Regions from separate parts of the Pseudoalteromonas sp. 5Ae-yellow genome, predicted to be linked through region 1. Evidence: riboswitches for the same ligand, from Rfam matches in the RefSeq annotation. Region 1 holds a riboswitch; the other holds the start of a gene.
What was found. Region 1 has a riboswitch for cobalamin ahead of H4J63_RS05910 (ABC transporter ATP-binding protein). Riboswitches for the same ligand answer to the same signal wherever they lie in the genome.

Region 1 (8,185 bases):
TGGCAATACTAATTGGGTTAATTGAGGCGCTTGGTTTTACCCATTTTAAAATTTGCGATGTAGCATCGGCTTCATCAAATAAACCATGTAAATAGGTGCCTGCAATGGCGTTATCATCGCTAATAAAGCCATCAAACGTAAAACCATGTGGATGGCTTTCATCAAAGGTTAAAAATGGCTTATTAAGCGCTGCACCTTGGCTAATCCCTGCATGTATTTCGTAACCACTACAGGGTGTTTGTTGGTTATTTAAAAGCAGTGTAGCGGTTATTTTAGTTAATACTTTTTGTGCCGTCAGCGTGGTTTCAAAGTCGCATAGAGCAAGCCCATTCACTTGTTTTAATGACGACTCAATACCATCTGGATCGTTGATTGTATTGCCCAGCATTTGCATGCCGCCACAAATGCCAAGTACTTTGCCACCATAGCGTAAGTGGCGCTTAATTTGAGTGTCCCAGCCTTCATTTTTCAAAAAATTTAAATCGCCCAGCACATTTTTACTGCCTGGGAGAATTATCAGATCAACGTCTGGGATCGTTTGCGTATGGCGCACGTAATTTATATTAATGTTTGGGTGCAAACGCAGTGCATCAAAATCGGTGTGGTTACTAATGTGGGGAACAAGTAGCACTGCAATATTAATTGTGGCGTTGGTTACATTATTATCAATTGCGACGGCGTCTTCGGCATCAAGCGCAAGATCGTGCAAATAAGGTAATACGCCAAGTACGGGTTTGTTTGTGTATTCTTCAAGCCAATCAAGCCCGCCTTGCAGCAAACCTATATCGCCTCTAAAGCGGTTTATAACAAAGCCTTTTACGCGCGCCTGTTCTGACTCGCTTAGTAGCGCTAATGTACCTACCAAATGTGCAAACACACCGCCTTTATCTATATCGGCAATAATAATGACAGGGCAATCTACCTCTTCGGCGTAACCCATATTGGCAATATCGTTTTCACGCAGGTTTATTTCAGCAGGACTCCCCGCTCCTTCAACAAGGAGTAAATCAAAACGTTTAGCTAAGCGGTTATGTGAGGTAATTACTGCATCCATCGCCACTTTTTTATAGTCGTGATATTTGCCCGCTTCCATATTGCTAATGGCTTTTCCGTGAATAATCACTTGTGCGCCCGTATCGCTATTAGGTTTAAGTAAAATAGGATTAAAGTCTATTTCGGGCTCTACTTTAGCCGCTATTGCTTGCAAAGCTTGCGCACGACCAATTTCGCCGCCATCTTTTGTTACTGCGCTATTAAGTGCCATATTTTGTGGTTTAAAAGGCGCAACCTTTACCCCTAGCTTAGCAAATACCCTGCAAAGGGCTGCAACTAGGGTACTTTTACCTGCGTCGGAAGTAGTGCCTTGCACCATTAAGGTTTTCATGGAATTACACCCTTCGCTTTCTAAAAAACAATAAACTCAAAAAGAACACGCTACCAATAGCTGCAGTAATAACACCTACGGGCAGTTCTTGGTTTTTCAGCAATGAGCGCGAAAGTACATCAACCCACACCATAAATGTACCGCCCACCAAGCTGGTTACCAGTAAGCCAGCGATGGTGCCTTGGGATATAAAAAAGCGCACAATATGCGGTACCATTAATCCTACAAACCCAATACCACCACACATAGCCACCAGCACAGCGGTAATTAATGAGCTTAAAACTAGCATAAGTATTCTAAAGCGCTGGACCCTGACACCTAATGTAATTGCGCTTTCATCGCCAAGTAACATGGCATTGAGTTGTCTTCTAAAGCTCAGCATTACAAACGTACACAATGTAATTACCAATAAAGGCAACCAAAGCGTAGCCCACTGCGCACGAGCAAAGCTGCCCAGTGTCCAAAATAAAATAGCGGCTACCGCCTGAGGGTCACTCCAATAAAGCAACAAACTGGTAAACGCACTAAATAAAAACGACAGAGCAACGCCAGCTAATAGCATTGATTCTACCTGTGCACTTTGCTGCCTACCTGCAATAAGAATTAATAAACTCATAGCGAGTAAGCTACCTAATAACGCTGCTGCCGATAACATAAAACCTGCACTAATACCTGCTAGCGCCATAAGTAACACCACGCCAAATGAGGCACCCGACGATATACCAAATAAGTAAGGGTCGGCTAGGGGGTTGCGCGTTACCGTTTGCAAAATAAGCCCCGCAATGGCTAAGCCAGAGCCTGCTAAAAAAGCGAGTAATGTGCGTGGCATTCTTAGTTCAAAAATAATACGCGTATTAAAAGAGGCATCATTTGAGAGCAAAAAACTATTAAGTACATCTTGTAGTGAGGTATCTGCTGCGCCAAAACTAAGTGCTGCAAATAAGCTAAATAAAGCAGCTGCAGCACTTATAAATAGCGCAAGTGATTGGCGAGTATTAACTGTGCTCATATTATTTGTAACCATAAAAGTAAGTGATATGAGGAATGTTATTTCCCGACTTCGATATTTGCGGGTGGTTATTTACTTGAGCGCAGACACCAAAAACCTCACCTAGAATGTTTTCGGTTAATACCTCACTTGGCGCACCTGAATGCGTAATTTCACCATTTTTAATAACCACTAGTTCATCGCACATTGCAGAGGCTAAGTTTAAATCATGAAACGATGCAAACACCGTTACACCCAACGATTTAGCAAGCTCCATCACCTGTATTTGGTATTTAACATCTAAATGGCTAGTTGGCTCGTCCATTATTAACAGTTGAGGTTGCTGAACTATGGCGCGGGCTATCAAGGCACGTTGCTTTTCACCGCCTGAGAGTGATTCAAAGCTTTGATCACTATGATCTACTAACCCAACGGTATTGATAGCTTGAATAACTTTTTGTTTATCAGTGTTAGTTACTGAGCTAAATAGCGATTTATGAGGCGTTAGCCCAAGCGCAATAACATCAAATACGCTTAAGTTAAATTGCGACGGGGTTTCTTGTAAAACAACCGCTACTTTTTTTGCGTACTCATCGCTTTTTAGCTGCCAAATATCTGTGCTGTTAAATTCTACAACGCCATTACTTGGTTTATTAAAACGATATAGACAACGCAATAAGCTCGATTTACCTGCGCCATTGGGACCAATCAAACCAACAAATTTACCTGTGGTTATTTTAAGGTTTATTTTTTTGAGAATCGTTTTATTGCCAATATCCCACGATACGTTTTTAACGTTTAGCAATGGTGTATTTAATGGCGTTTGAGTGTGCAATAGTCAGTCCTAGACGGGATTAAACTCACTAAAAATGCGATAAAAATACTAATGCACTACAAGAAAAAATGAGTAAAGCCGCTCGTTAAAAGAATTCATACCAATTGCATTAAATTAGTGATTTATTATAGCGACAAATAAATAGCTTAATAACAAGGCGGAAATTATGACATATACTTGTTCTATATGAATAATTTTTAACGAAGTTAGTAAGTTATTTAATTCGCTAGAAAGATCATGTTTTTAATAAAATTGGTATTATACCATTTGTATCTGACTTAAAGCTTTGCGCTAATTACAGTTGCGGGAACAGTCGAGGACTCGCACCTCATTCCAAATGAAGCTCTATTATGGGCGGCTAAGTAAATAATTTAAAGCAAAAAAAAACCGCACTCAAAAGAGCGCGGTTAAAAAGGGAGTGTTTTAACTAATTTAGCGAATAGTTAAAACTTGTATTCCATACCTAAGCCTACGTAGTCTTGGTCAACGTTGTTGTCCATGTCGAAGCTTGAGTAAAAGCCAAATACTTTAATGTTTTTATTTAATTTGTGATCAAGACCAACTGATATTGCTGACTTATCGTCGCTGTCGTCAAAGTCCATGTCTTGGTATTGTACTTTAAATGTGTTGTTACCCATGCTGTAAGCTGCATTTAATAGATAACCATCCGCTTCTGCGCTGCCGTCAACTTTTTCTTGTGTTTGGTACATTGCACCTAACTTAAAGTTTTCAACTTTACCTTGGATTGACGCGCGTACTACATCGTAGCCATTTACTTCACTATCGGCTGCAATAGAGGCGTATACCGCGCTCTTTTTAAGTGCCACGTCACCGTAGGTCACTGCCATTGAGTAACCGTTATCAGCGTCTACATCATCTTCAGCTACAAAAGTAGCAAGTACTTTAAAGCCTTCGTATGAGTTTGATGAATAACTAACTGTATTTCCTAAGCGGTTTTCACCTTTAAATACATTTTTAATGTCGCCTTCAAGGTCGTTAAATAAATCCAACTTGCCTTGAGATTGCTTAAGCGCAGTATCGTTACGACCAATAACCACTTGGCCAAACGCACCTTTTAAACCAACGTATTGGTTACGCGCAGAAATGTTATCGTCGTTATCGTCGTTATCGCCTTTTGAATCAGCATCAGACACATCAACTTGAAACTCAAACTTATATACCGCTTCTAAACTATCATTTATTTTTTCAGAACCTTTAACACCAAGACGAGATGCATTACTTTTTATCTCAGTAAAAGACCCTTCGCCATCATCTGATGATTGCACTGTTACATTCGCTTTACCGTAAATGTCTACGTCGGCAAGTGCATTAAAAGATAAACCACTTAATAGTGCTAAGCATAAGCTCGATTTTACAAATTTCATGTTATTTCCTTGGATAATCACAAAAGACTAATTTTTAAAACTGCTGCATTTTGTCACCGCTAAATGACAGTAATATTACAATGGAAATATTAATGTCTTTTTTTGTTAATAAAAATGCATTAAATTTGAAATCAAAATAACATGAAAGCCTAATAAACGGCCGAACTTACTTACTTTTCTTTAATGACAAGCTTGGCGTCATTTGCGATAGTAAATTAACTAAGGTTTCTATTAACTCTTTTTGCTCGTTGTCTCTGTGATACGCTATAAACACGTCTCGCGAGGTATTTTCTACATCTTTAACATGAAACAGTTCACCTTTTTCTAAATGCCCTTCTACCAATACTTGAGGTATAAATGCACTGCCGCCACATTGCAGTATTAAATCAAGTGCAATACGTCCTGTGCTAGTTCTAAAGTAAGGTGGCGTTTTTCCTGTAAACTGGCGTGCATGCCAAAGAGAAAAAGTAGTTCCCCAATCAACATATACATACTGATTATCAAAAAAGTTTTCGTTGGTTGCTGTGTCATATCCGCTTACAGGAATGATTGGCAACTCACAAATTCGCTCTACTACTAACTCGTCTACTTTTGGTGGATCAAACAATATTGCCAAATCAAGCGTGCGCTCTAATAATAGTCGAGTGCTTTCTTGTTGTGCTTTAACTTCTGCAACCAACGACACGCCCGGCATCGCCGATACAATATTTGTTATACCAAACTGTAAAAAAGCATCCCAAATATTAGGCGTTCCTGCTAAGCTAATTTGCTTATGCATATTATCGGCAAGCGCAACATCTACTTTGGCGCGCTGCATACCTGTAATAATCATTTGCGCGTGCGGTAATAAGCGCTCGCCAGGTGCTGTAAGTTGAATGTTATTACGCTGGCGAATAAACAAATTAACACCAAGCCCTTGCTCTAATTGGCGAATTCTAAAGCTCACTGCAGACTGCGTAATATAAAGGTTTTCGGCCGCTTTACCAAAGTGACGCGTACGCACTACCTCAACGAATGTTTTTAATAAATCGATATCCAATTTTTTATCCTCACGATAAAAATAATTTGTTTAATAAATTGCCAAACTTGCATCATACTCCATCTAATTACTAAGGTATGAGGATAAAGCTATGAGCAATAACATTTCATTACTACGCCAAGCATTTGTTAGCCAACGTCAATTTTATGATGATCAAAACTTTCCACGAGGCTTTAGCCGCAGCGGAAACTTCACCTTATTAGAAGCCAGCATACTTGAACAACACGGAGTTGTTTTAAAAGGCTTATACAGTAAAACAATTGAGCCGCAAAACGAACACCAAGAACAGTTTGTAGCAGTCGTAACTGGCTCACAAGAACCTACTAACCCAATCGAACGAGCTTGGGTAAAATACTTAAAGCTAACGACCTGTAAAACTAAATTTCATACTTTATTTGGCCGTTCAAAAATGTCAGGGCCAGCACCAATTAGCCAAGAGTATTATTCAGAAGCGGATAACCTGTAAGTACTTAAGTTATTTGCTTTTTTGCGTTTTAACAGTTACAACTTGTATAAGCAAATATTTTTGCAAAATATAAACAAGGTGTTACGTGACGCGAAAAATACTAATAGTTGAAGATACACCTGCAATGGCGCGAGTGCAAAAGCACATCGCGCTTAAAGCAGGTTATGAAGTTGATATAGCTGAGTCATTAGCACAAACAAAAGAGCTTATAAGTAAAAATAGCTACTTTTGTGCTGTAGTCGACTTTATATTACCTGATGCCCCATCTGGTGAAGCAGTACCGTGTACTGTTAAGGCTGACATTCCAACTATTGTAATGACGGGTAATATTGATAAACAAACCCGCGATACAGTCGAAAAATATCCAATCATTGATTACATCATTAAAGAAAACAAACAAGCGTATCAATACCTCGAAAGACAATTACTTAGATTAACTCGCAACGAAAATGTAAAAGTGCTTGTTGTTGATGATTCTGCATCTACACGTACTTACATTTGCAGCTTGCTTGCACGTCATAAATATCAAATTCTACAAGCCGAAGACGGTATAGAAGCACTAGCCGCGCTTGAAGCCTCACCTGATATATCTGTAATTATTACTGATAACGAAATGCCAAACATGAATGGTGATGAACTATGCACTGAAATTCGTCGTTTATATGACAACGATGAAAAAGTGATTATTGGTGTTTCTGCCGCAGACTCGTCTGATTTATCAACGTTGTTTTTAAAAAATGGTGCAAACGACTACCTTCGTAAACCTTTTTATAATGAAGAGTTTTATTGTCGTCTAAGCCAAAACGTCGATATGTTAGAGCTCATGGCCACAATAAAACGGCAAGCTAACACTGATTATTTAACTAATTTACCTAATCGCCGTTACTTTTTTGAAGAAACCAATAAGTCACTTAAAAAGATTAAAAGTAAGCAAGGTTCAGGATCCTTAGCAATGCTTGATATTGATCATTTTAAAGTGATTAATGACACACACGGACATGATGTAGGCGACGAAGTATTAAAAGGGCTTTCTATTTGCTTTAGTAAATATTTTAAAAAGTATTTAGTAGCGCGTTTAGGTGGTGAAGAATTCGCAGTGTACTTTGCCGACACTGATAAACAAGAAGCACTAAAAAGGCTTGAAGGTTTTAGGTATTTTATAGAAATGAATAGCCAAGAATTTAGTAAAGCTAAAATTAAATTTACTATCTCTATTGGCTTCTCAAACGGGCCTGTTTATCAAATTGATGAACTATTAAAACAGGCCGATTTAAAACTTTACGATGCTAAAGAATCTGGTCGTAATAAAGTAGTTAGTTAACCATTTTATTAGTTAATTATACTTCTGCGGCTGTAATCGCCGCTTTTTTACGTTTACGTGATTGATGATAAGAATCCCAACTAAAAATAGCTAATGCACTCCAAATACATGCAAACGTTACTACACGCTCCGCATCAAAAATTTCACCGTAAAACACCACTGCCAATATAAACATTAGGCTTGGTCCAATGTACTGAAAAAAACCAAGTGTAGTGTATTGTAAGCGCTTAGCTGCACCGGTAAAACACAGCAGGGGTAATGTAGTTACAATACCGGCACTAATCAGTAATGCATTTGTATGCCAATCGTTGGCTGGGAGGCTTGATGTTGCTGTAGGCACCATTAACCACCAATAGATGAGTGCAACAGGCAGTAATATAAGTGCTTCAAGTAAAATACCAGGCAGAGCTTCAACAGGTAACTTTTTACGTATTAAACCATAAAGCGCAAACGATATAGCCAATGAAAATGCAACTACCGGAAACGAGCCAAAACTAATTAGCTGCAGTACAACACCACTAAAGGCAAGTGCTACTGCTACGCCTTGAAACTTACGCAGGCGTTCACCTAAAAAGAGCATTCCCAGCAATACATTTAAAAGAGGGTTTATGTAATAGCCCAAACTCGCATCAAGCATATGGTTATTATTTATAGCCCATATAAATAAACCCCAGTTAAACCCAAGCAGTGCAGAGGTAATGACAAGCATAAGCAAAAGCTTAGGCTGAACAATGATGCGTTTTACTTTGTCCCAATACTTTAAAATA
Region 2 (8,185 bases), on a different contig from region 1:
TCGAAACGGTAAAAGTTTATCGCCCGTAAAGTTAAAAGCTTATATAAGCGTGGTTTATACCACGCTTTTTTTTGCCTGAATTTTGACTAACAACTCATCGTTGTAAGGCGTTGGAATACTGTGAAGTTTACCTTGTTGGCTAATATAGCCACATATAGCTGATATTTCAGTTTCTCTATTGTGAGCTATATCTTGCTGCATTGATGAGTAATTATTTGCGGTTAACTCCATTATTTTATAAGCGGTATTGAGCGCTTTAATTAATGGGATATTAAGCCCTTGAGCCTTTGCAATATTGCATGCTTCAGTGAGTGCATTAAAAATTATTGTATTGTACTTAGGTGCACGTAATTCGCCATTTTTTACATTACTTAAAGCGCTTAATGGATTAATGGCAATATTGACGAGTAGCTTTTCAAAACGAAGCTGCTGAATGTTATTAGTAAACTTTAGGTTGGGTATTACTTTAAAAATATCAGCTATTGGCGCACTATTTTGAAGTGCAAGCTCATTACAGCCACCAATAACGCTTTGTCCTTCACCTGTGTGTTGCACAATATATTGGTTTGATTTAAAGCCCGCTATGCTTGTCGTTAAAAAGTAGAGTGCTTGATGAGTGTTTAGCTGGTTATTTATCTCATCAACGTTGCCCATTCCATTATGCGAAAGTACAACAGAGCAATGTGTCGGTAAAAGTGGCTTTATTTGAGAAAACGCATCAAGCACTTGAAAAGCTTTAACGGTAAATAAAATTACATCAAATTCAGTTGCTTTATCTAGCTGATTTAATGAAATAAATTTTGCGTCAATTTTTTTTGATGCACCCTTACCTCTACTGTAAAAGCGGGTGTTTGTTGGGTTTTTACGAGTTAAAACACTGACATTATGCGATGCGCTCAAAAAGTGGCTCAGCAATAAGCCAATAGCGCCATCGCCAACGATTAAAATATTAGCCATGTGGGTTCTTTTTTCGAGGTGTAAAAATTACTCTAAGTAAAAAGTAGCTTGCAGCACCTGCAAAATCAGCAAAAAAATCACCAAGTGATGCTTGCCTATAAGGGAGTGCGTCTTGCATTATTTCTATTGAGGCGCCATAACCTGCCAATAAGAGTATTTGAGCATATAAAGGAAGCTTAAAAGCCTTGTCCATTATTATGGCTAATATAAAAAAAATCCCAAAATGGGCAACTTTATCAACATGAGGAAATAAATTTACAACGCCACCTTTTATTTCTTTGGCAAATAAAAAGGTGAAAGCCACTATGCTGATTAAAAAAACTGCTTGATAAACACGCCTTGTCACGACAAATCCTAAAATCGCTTAAAAAAGAGGCGCAAGTATATCAAACTAATTTAGTATCGCACCTGAACAAGATGCAGAAAAATGTAAAGATTTATAATTTTAGCGTTATAATTGCCACATAAAATTAAGATTAAATAGTTAGGAGTATACTAATGCCTTCATTTGATATTGTATCTGAAGTAGAAATGAACGAAGCTAAAAATGCGGTTGATAACGCAAACCGTGAACTAGAGACTCGCTTTGATTTTAGAGGCGTTGATGCATCTATTGAGCTAAACGATAAAACAATTAAGCTTAAAGCAGAAGCTGACTCTCAAGTTATGCAGTTGTTTGATATTTTAGCGGGAAAAATTTCAAAGCGCGGTATGGATGTAGCTAGTTTAGAACTTCAAGATATTAGCCGTGCAGGAAAAAATGTATTTCGTAACGTTGGGTTAAAGCAAGGTATCGAAAAAGACATGGCCAAAAAAGTGGTTAAAGCCATTAAAGATTCAAAAGTTAAAGTACAAGCCGCTATTCAAGGCGAAGAAGTGCGTGTGACAGGTAAAAAACGTGACGATCTTCAAGAGGCTATGCAAGTAGTGCGCAGCGCTGAGCTAGGTCAGCCTTTTCAGTTTAAAAACTTTCGTGACTAAAGTGCACCTGCTAGACCCTAGCTAACGAGTGTGTTGAATGTATTAATAAAAGCTAAACAGTAATGTTTGGCTTTTTTTCTGTGAGGTTATTTTTCGTATTTATCATAGGTAAATCTAGCTTTAGCTATATAGACGTCCATTGACATTTGTAAACAAAATACTCACAATAGCGACATATTTTCAAGGTGCTTGCTAGCCACTTCATGTAATGATTTTTTTAGCAGGATAATCGGGAAGTTGGTGCGTTTTCATGATGACTACAAGCCCAACACTGCCCCCGCAACGGTAAAGTATTGCATATTTTGATGTGCTTACTGAGTCCGGAGACCGGCCTTGATGCTATCTTACTTACTTAAATCTTTGCGGTGGGCAAAGGTAGGGGACATCATGTTAAACAAAATAACTTTAGGCGTTGCTATTTCTGCTGCGCTTTCATTTTCTGTGTCTGGCGCAGAGCAATCAATTGAAAAAATAACCGTTACAGCTAATAAATTTGAGCAATCAATCAATGACGTTTTAGCAAGTGTAAATGTTATTGAGCGTGCAGAAATAGAAGCAAGCAACGTACGCGATTTACCCTCTCTTTTAAATACAGTTGTTGGTCTTGATATTGTAAGTAATGGGGGCTTTGGGCAAAAAGCGGATGTATTTGTACGTGGCGCGTCGGCAAAATACACATTGGTTTTGGTGGATGGTGTTAGGATAAGTGATGCGACATCGGGGAGTGTGTCGCTTACTAATATCCCTGTTAATAGCATTGAACGTATCGAAGTTATCAAAGGTGCTCGCGCGGCCATTTATGGTTCAGATGCAATCGCAGGGGTTATTAACATCATTACTCGTGATGCAATTAATAATACCTTATCTGCAACATTTGGTAGCAATAGTTACTCAAACTATCAGCTAGCAGGTGGGGTAGCTAAAGATGCGTTGAGCTTTAAATACAATGCAGGTTATGAAGAAACAGATGGCTTTGATGTTACTGAAAAAGACCCTACTGCTGCAATTACTAAAGATCATGATGATGATGGCTATAGAAATAAAAATATTGGTTTTAACTTAAGCTATCATACTGAAGATTTGGGTCAATTTAGCGCACAAGCACAGTATAGTGAGGGTGAGGGTGAATACGACTCGGCATACTCTAGCGACGCTTATGATTTTGAAAACTATATAGCTAAATTAGGTTGGGAAAAAAGCTCTCAAAATTATAATCAAGGTGTTTCAGTCAGTTTATCGCAAGAAGAAAATGAGCAAACAGGGACTGCAGTAAATACTTTTTATAGTACTGAACGTTTTGAAGCAGAATATCGTGGTCTATATACTTTAACTCAAACACTAGAATTAAGTGGCGGTGTTAATTTATTACAAGAAGATTTATCCGGTTCTACAGCAACTTCATTACATGAAAAACGCGATAATAAAGCATTATTTATTGGTGCTTTTTATGACGATGACATATGGCTTGCTAGTGCTGTTATTAGAACCGATGATTACGATTACCACGGTCGCGCTAATACATACAGCACAGGTGTTGGTTATAAAGCTAATAAATATATTAGTGTTCGTGCAAGTCACGGTACAGCATTTAGAGCACCATCATTGGTGAACGCGTTTGTAACGAATAGCCTCTATTATGTAGGTAACAGCGATATTAAGCCCGAAGAGGCTGTGAATAATGAGCTGGGCATTACGCTTACAACAAAATGGGGTCGTTACGATATTACTATTTTTGATAATAATATTACAAACTTAATTGAAAACCAATATGACGCTAATTTGGGAAAATATGTCCCTTCAAATGTTGCGCGTGTGTCTATGCAAGGGGTTGAAATTAGTGCTGAGTTTAGCGCATTAGGATTTGAACATAACGCTAACTTAAGTTTTTTAGATACAGAAGATGAAACTACGGGTAAAGAGTTAGCGCGTCGTCCATCTGAAGCATTTAATTATACACTTACTAAAAGTTGGGGATATTTTGACGCCAATCTAACCATGCTATATCGCTCATCTCGCGATTCAATTTCATACTACGATACAGAAATTGCAGCGTTTACTGTGTTTAATATTGCTGCTAACTATCAGCTTTTAGATAATCTAGCGCTACATGCACGTATTGAAAACTTAACTGATAAAGAGTACTTCACTGCGGGTATTGGCTTTGCCGCAAGTGGTGAGCTTTTAGGTTACAGCGCACCCAGCAGACAAGTATTTGCTGGGATTAGCTACCAGTTCTAAGTTTATTATTTAGTTATAAAAAATACAAAAGCCCGATAAGTTATCGGGCTTTTTGCATTTTCTGTTTACTTTTAAGTTATACCAACCTGCATAGACCTCTAAACAGTTTAACCGATTAAATCATACGCTAACGTCGTTATAAATTTTTATTTAGAACCACTAGATATAAAATTTTTGCCTAGTTAGAGCGCAATTTTATTATCGTTAAATAGCTTCTATACTTATGCAGATTGGTATTAATCAGCTAAGAACTCTTTAAATACGGTTTCAAATTTGTGTAACTTAGGTGCTATTAAAATACTACAGTAACCCTGCTGTGGATTTTCGTTATAGTAATCTTGGTGATAATGCTCTGCTGGGTAATACGTAGTGGCAGGGCTGATTTCTGTCACAATTGGCTCAGCGACATGGCTTTGCAGTTGAGCTATCATTTCGTTGGTTTGCTTAAGTTGAGCTTCATCGTGATAGTAAACAACACTTCTATATTGTGTGCCTATATCGTTACCTTGGCGATTCAATTGTGTTGCGTCATGCAGTGTGAAAAACATTGCTAAGAGTGTTTCAAAGCTAACTACAGTCGCGTCAAATTCAATTTTAACAACCTCAGCGTGACCGGTTGTGCCTGAGCATACAGAGTTATATGTTGGGGCGTCAGTTTCGCCACCAGTGTAGCCAGAGCTTACGGTTAGTACGCCATTTACACGTCTAAATGCAGCATCTATACACCAAAAACAGCCGCAACCAAATGTTGCTACTTGCGTTGTTGAGCTCATAAGTATTCCTAAAATGTATATGGGGTTTAAAGGCGAGCATAAATTGTATGCGCCGCAACAACAAGGTTACGGCGCAATTAAGAGGCTAGATCTCTTCGAAAGGTTTTTCAGCGGCTTGTTTGTCTAATTTTTGCTGTAAAAATTCAGGTGATTGAGTGTTACGTGCAAGTGCATAATATGCAGCAGGTACAACAAAAAGAGTTAGTAGGGTCGATACAATAACCCCAGTAAACACGACTACACCTATCACCATACGGCTTTCAGCGCCCGGACCTGAAGCAAGTACTAAAGGTACCGAACTCATAACCGTAGTCAGCGAGGTCATAATAATAGGGCGCAAACGCTGAGTTGCTGCTTGCAAAATAGCTTCACTAAATTCAACGCCTTTATCGCGTAGTTGGTTAGTAAATTCTACAATCAAAATACCGTTTTTAGCACTTAGCCCTATGAGCATGACAATACCTATTTGGCTGTAAATATTTAAGGTAAGTCCTGTAGCCCAAAGTCCGAACATAGCGCCCATTAAACCAAGTGGTACGGTAAGCATAATGACGAACGGATGCATAAAGCTTTCAAACTGTGCTGCCAGTACTAAAAAGGTAACAGTGAGTGCAAGTATAAATACGTAGGTCATCGCTGATGCGCCTTCGTAGTAAAGCTGCGATTCACCTTTGTAATCTACTGCGCCATCTATATCGTTTTCTTGCGCGGCTACCTCGTTTAAAAAGTTAAGCGCTTGCTCAAGTGTATAACCGTCGGCTAAGTTGGCGCTTAATGTAATTGCGCGCATACGGTTGTAACGGTTTAAGCGTGAGGCTGTTGCTTCTTCTTTTAAGCTGATAAGGCTATCAAGTGGTACTAGTTCACCGCTTCGTGATTTAAGGTATATATTTGAAATATCAGTAGGGTTGGTGAAATCTTCTTTAGTCCCTTTTAAAATCACATCGTATTCTTCACCGCGGTCAATAAAGGTTGTAACACGGCGCTGGCCAAGCATTGTTTCTAGTGTACGGCCTACATCAGATACCGACACGCCTAAATCGGCGGCTTTGTTTTTATCTATACTGACTAAAAACTGTGGGAAGGTTTCTTTATAATCATGATCGATTCTTACTAAACCAGGGTTTTGCTCAGCACGCTTTATTATACGGTCACGCCAATCGGCAAGTTGTGCATAGTCATTACCCTGCAGCACAAACTCAATTGGGCGAGATGAACCACCACCGCCAATACCACGGCGCATAATGGCAAATGCACGAACATCGGTAACTTCTTGCATTTTACCGCTTATTTCATCCATTACTTCCCACGTTGAGCGTTTGCGTTTATCCCAATCGGCCATACCCACAATCGCAACACCGCCGCTGCCACCCCAACCGGGTACTCGAACAAGTACGCGACTCAGTTCACCTGCTTGCGAATAAGGCATTAGGCGCTCTTCAATTTTAGCCATATTAGCGGCGTTATTTTCGTAACTTGCGCCTTCAGGGCCGCTCATCATAATAAAGAACGTGCCACGGTCTTCTTTTGGTGTTAGCTCAGAAGGAACTTGTAAAAACAACGAGTAACTAACAAAGCCAGCTAATAATAAGCTCACCATTAAGCCCCATTTTCGGGTTATGTTAGTGGAGAGTGAATTACGGTAACTTACTTCAATTTTAGTAAATTGACGGTCCATCCATTGGCTAAATTTATTTGGTTTGTCTGATACTTTAAGTACTTTAGAGCACAAAGCTGGTGCGAGAGTAAGTGCTGTAACACTTGAGAAAAATACGGCAGCACTTACCGCCATAGCAAACTCAGTAAATAATGCACCTATACGGCCATCCATAAATACTAATGGCACAAACACAGATATAAGTACAAGCGTGGTTGCTACTATGGCAAAACCTACTTCACGCGCGCCTCTAAATGCAGCTAGTAACGGCGGCTCACCCAATTCAATACGACGGTGAATATTTTCAAGCATTACAATGGCATCATCTACTACTAAACCAATGGCCAGTACTAAGGCAAGTAAAGTTAGTAAGTTAATTGAGTAGCCCATTGCCAACAAAAACATAAAGCTACCAACAAGTGCGACCGGTACGGTGACCGCAGGAATAAGCGTTGCTCGTATATTGCCTAAAAACAAAAATATAACGAGTACGACTAAACCCATAGAGATGGCAAGTGTGCTGTAAACTTCATTAATAGACTCTTTAATAAATACAGACGAATCGTAGCTGTCTTGAATTGTGGTACCTTCAGGTAGGTTTCGTTTGATTTTTTCAAGTTCGCTGCGTGCGTTATCTACTACGGTTAGTGTGTTTGCTTTAGCTTGTTTTACAATACCTAAGCCAATCATATTACGCCCGTTACCACGAAATAAGCTTTCGTCATCGGCAGCTTCTAAACGTACATCGGCAACTTCACCTAAACGTACTAAGTAACCTTCATCACCACGTTTAATTACCAGGTTTTTAAAATCGCGCTGATCTTTATAACTACGGGCAGTACGCACGGTAAAGTCACGATCTATAGATTCTATTTCGCCAGCAGGTAACTCAACGTTTTCTGTACGAAGTGTGTTTTCTATATCGCTTGAGGTAATACCCCGTGCGGCCATTGCTTGGCGGTTAAGCCAAATTTTCATGGCGTATTGGCGCTCACCACCAATACGTACGTTAGATACACCATCTACTACGGCTAAGCGGTCAACAATAAAACGCTGCGCGTAATCAGAGAGCTGTAACGAGTCCATTGTTTCGCTGTTTAATACAAACCAGGCGATTGGGCTTTCATCACTATTTGATTTAGATACTTCTGGCGGGCGTACCTGATCGGGCAAACTATCAAGTGCACGTGCTACACGTTCGCGTACATCGTTAGATGCTGCATCTATGTCGCGGTTAATATCAAACTCAATGGTAATGTTTGAACGTCCATTACGACTCGATGAGTTAATACTTTTAATACCTTCAATACCTGAAATTCGATTTTCTATTATTTGCGTTATTTTGGTTTCTATAATTTCGGCAGAAGCACCTGTGTATTCAGTGCTGATATTTACAATCGGCGTTTCAATATCCGGGTATTCACGAAGTGGCAGCATAGTAAACGCAACCAGTCCAAAAGTAAGAAGCAGTAAATTAATTACAATGGCAAAAACGGGGCGCTTGACGCTAGTATCTGTAATTTTCACGTATTACCCCTTTACGCTTACTTTACTTCCAGAGCGAATTTTTATTAGCCCC

Region 2: another riboswitch for cobalamin. It lies ahead of H4J63_RS10660 (TonB-dependent receptor domain-containing protein); the one in region 1 lies ahead of H4J63_RS05910 (ABC transporter ATP-binding protein).

What each region holds. Positions count from the first base shown of each region.
Region 1 covers NZ_JACGWD010000014.1:10,897-19,081, reverse strand. Annotated here, with positions in the region: gene H4J63_RS05920 (cobyric acid synthase) at 1-1,384, opposite strand, end outside; gene H4J63_RS05915 (iron ABC transporter permease) at 1,389-2,393, opposite strand; gene H4J63_RS05910 (ABC transporter ATP-binding protein) at 2,395-3,207, opposite strand; cobalamin riboswitch at 3,454-3,588, opposite strand; gene H4J63_RS05905 (porin) at 3,651-4,592, opposite strand; gene H4J63_RS05900 (LysR family transcriptional regulator) at 4,759-5,631, opposite strand; gene H4J63_RS05895 (DUF413 domain-containing protein) at 5,723-6,097, shown strand; gene H4J63_RS05890 (response regulator) at 6,183-7,418, shown strand; gene rarD (EamA family transporter RarD) at 7,435-8,185, opposite strand, start outside.
Region 2 covers NZ_JACGWD010000034.1:22,607-30,791, reverse strand. Annotated here, with positions in the region: gene thiI (tRNA uracil 4-sulfurtransferase ThiI) at 1-29, shown strand, start outside; gene H4J63_RS10675 (ketopantoate reductase family protein) at 55-957, opposite strand; gene H4J63_RS10670 (VanZ family protein) at 950-1,303, opposite strand; gene H4J63_RS10665 (YajQ family cyclic di-GMP-binding protein) at 1,456-1,938, shown strand; cobalamin riboswitch at 2,105-2,289, shown strand; gene H4J63_RS10660 (TonB-dependent receptor domain-containing protein) at 2,326-4,176, shown strand; gene msrA (peptide-methionine (S)-S-oxide reductase MsrA) at 4,413-4,949, opposite strand; gene H4J63_RS10650 (efflux RND transporter permease subunit) at 5,035-8,133, opposite strand; gene H4J63_RS10645 (efflux RND transporter periplasmic adaptor subunit) at 8,137-8,185, opposite strand, start outside.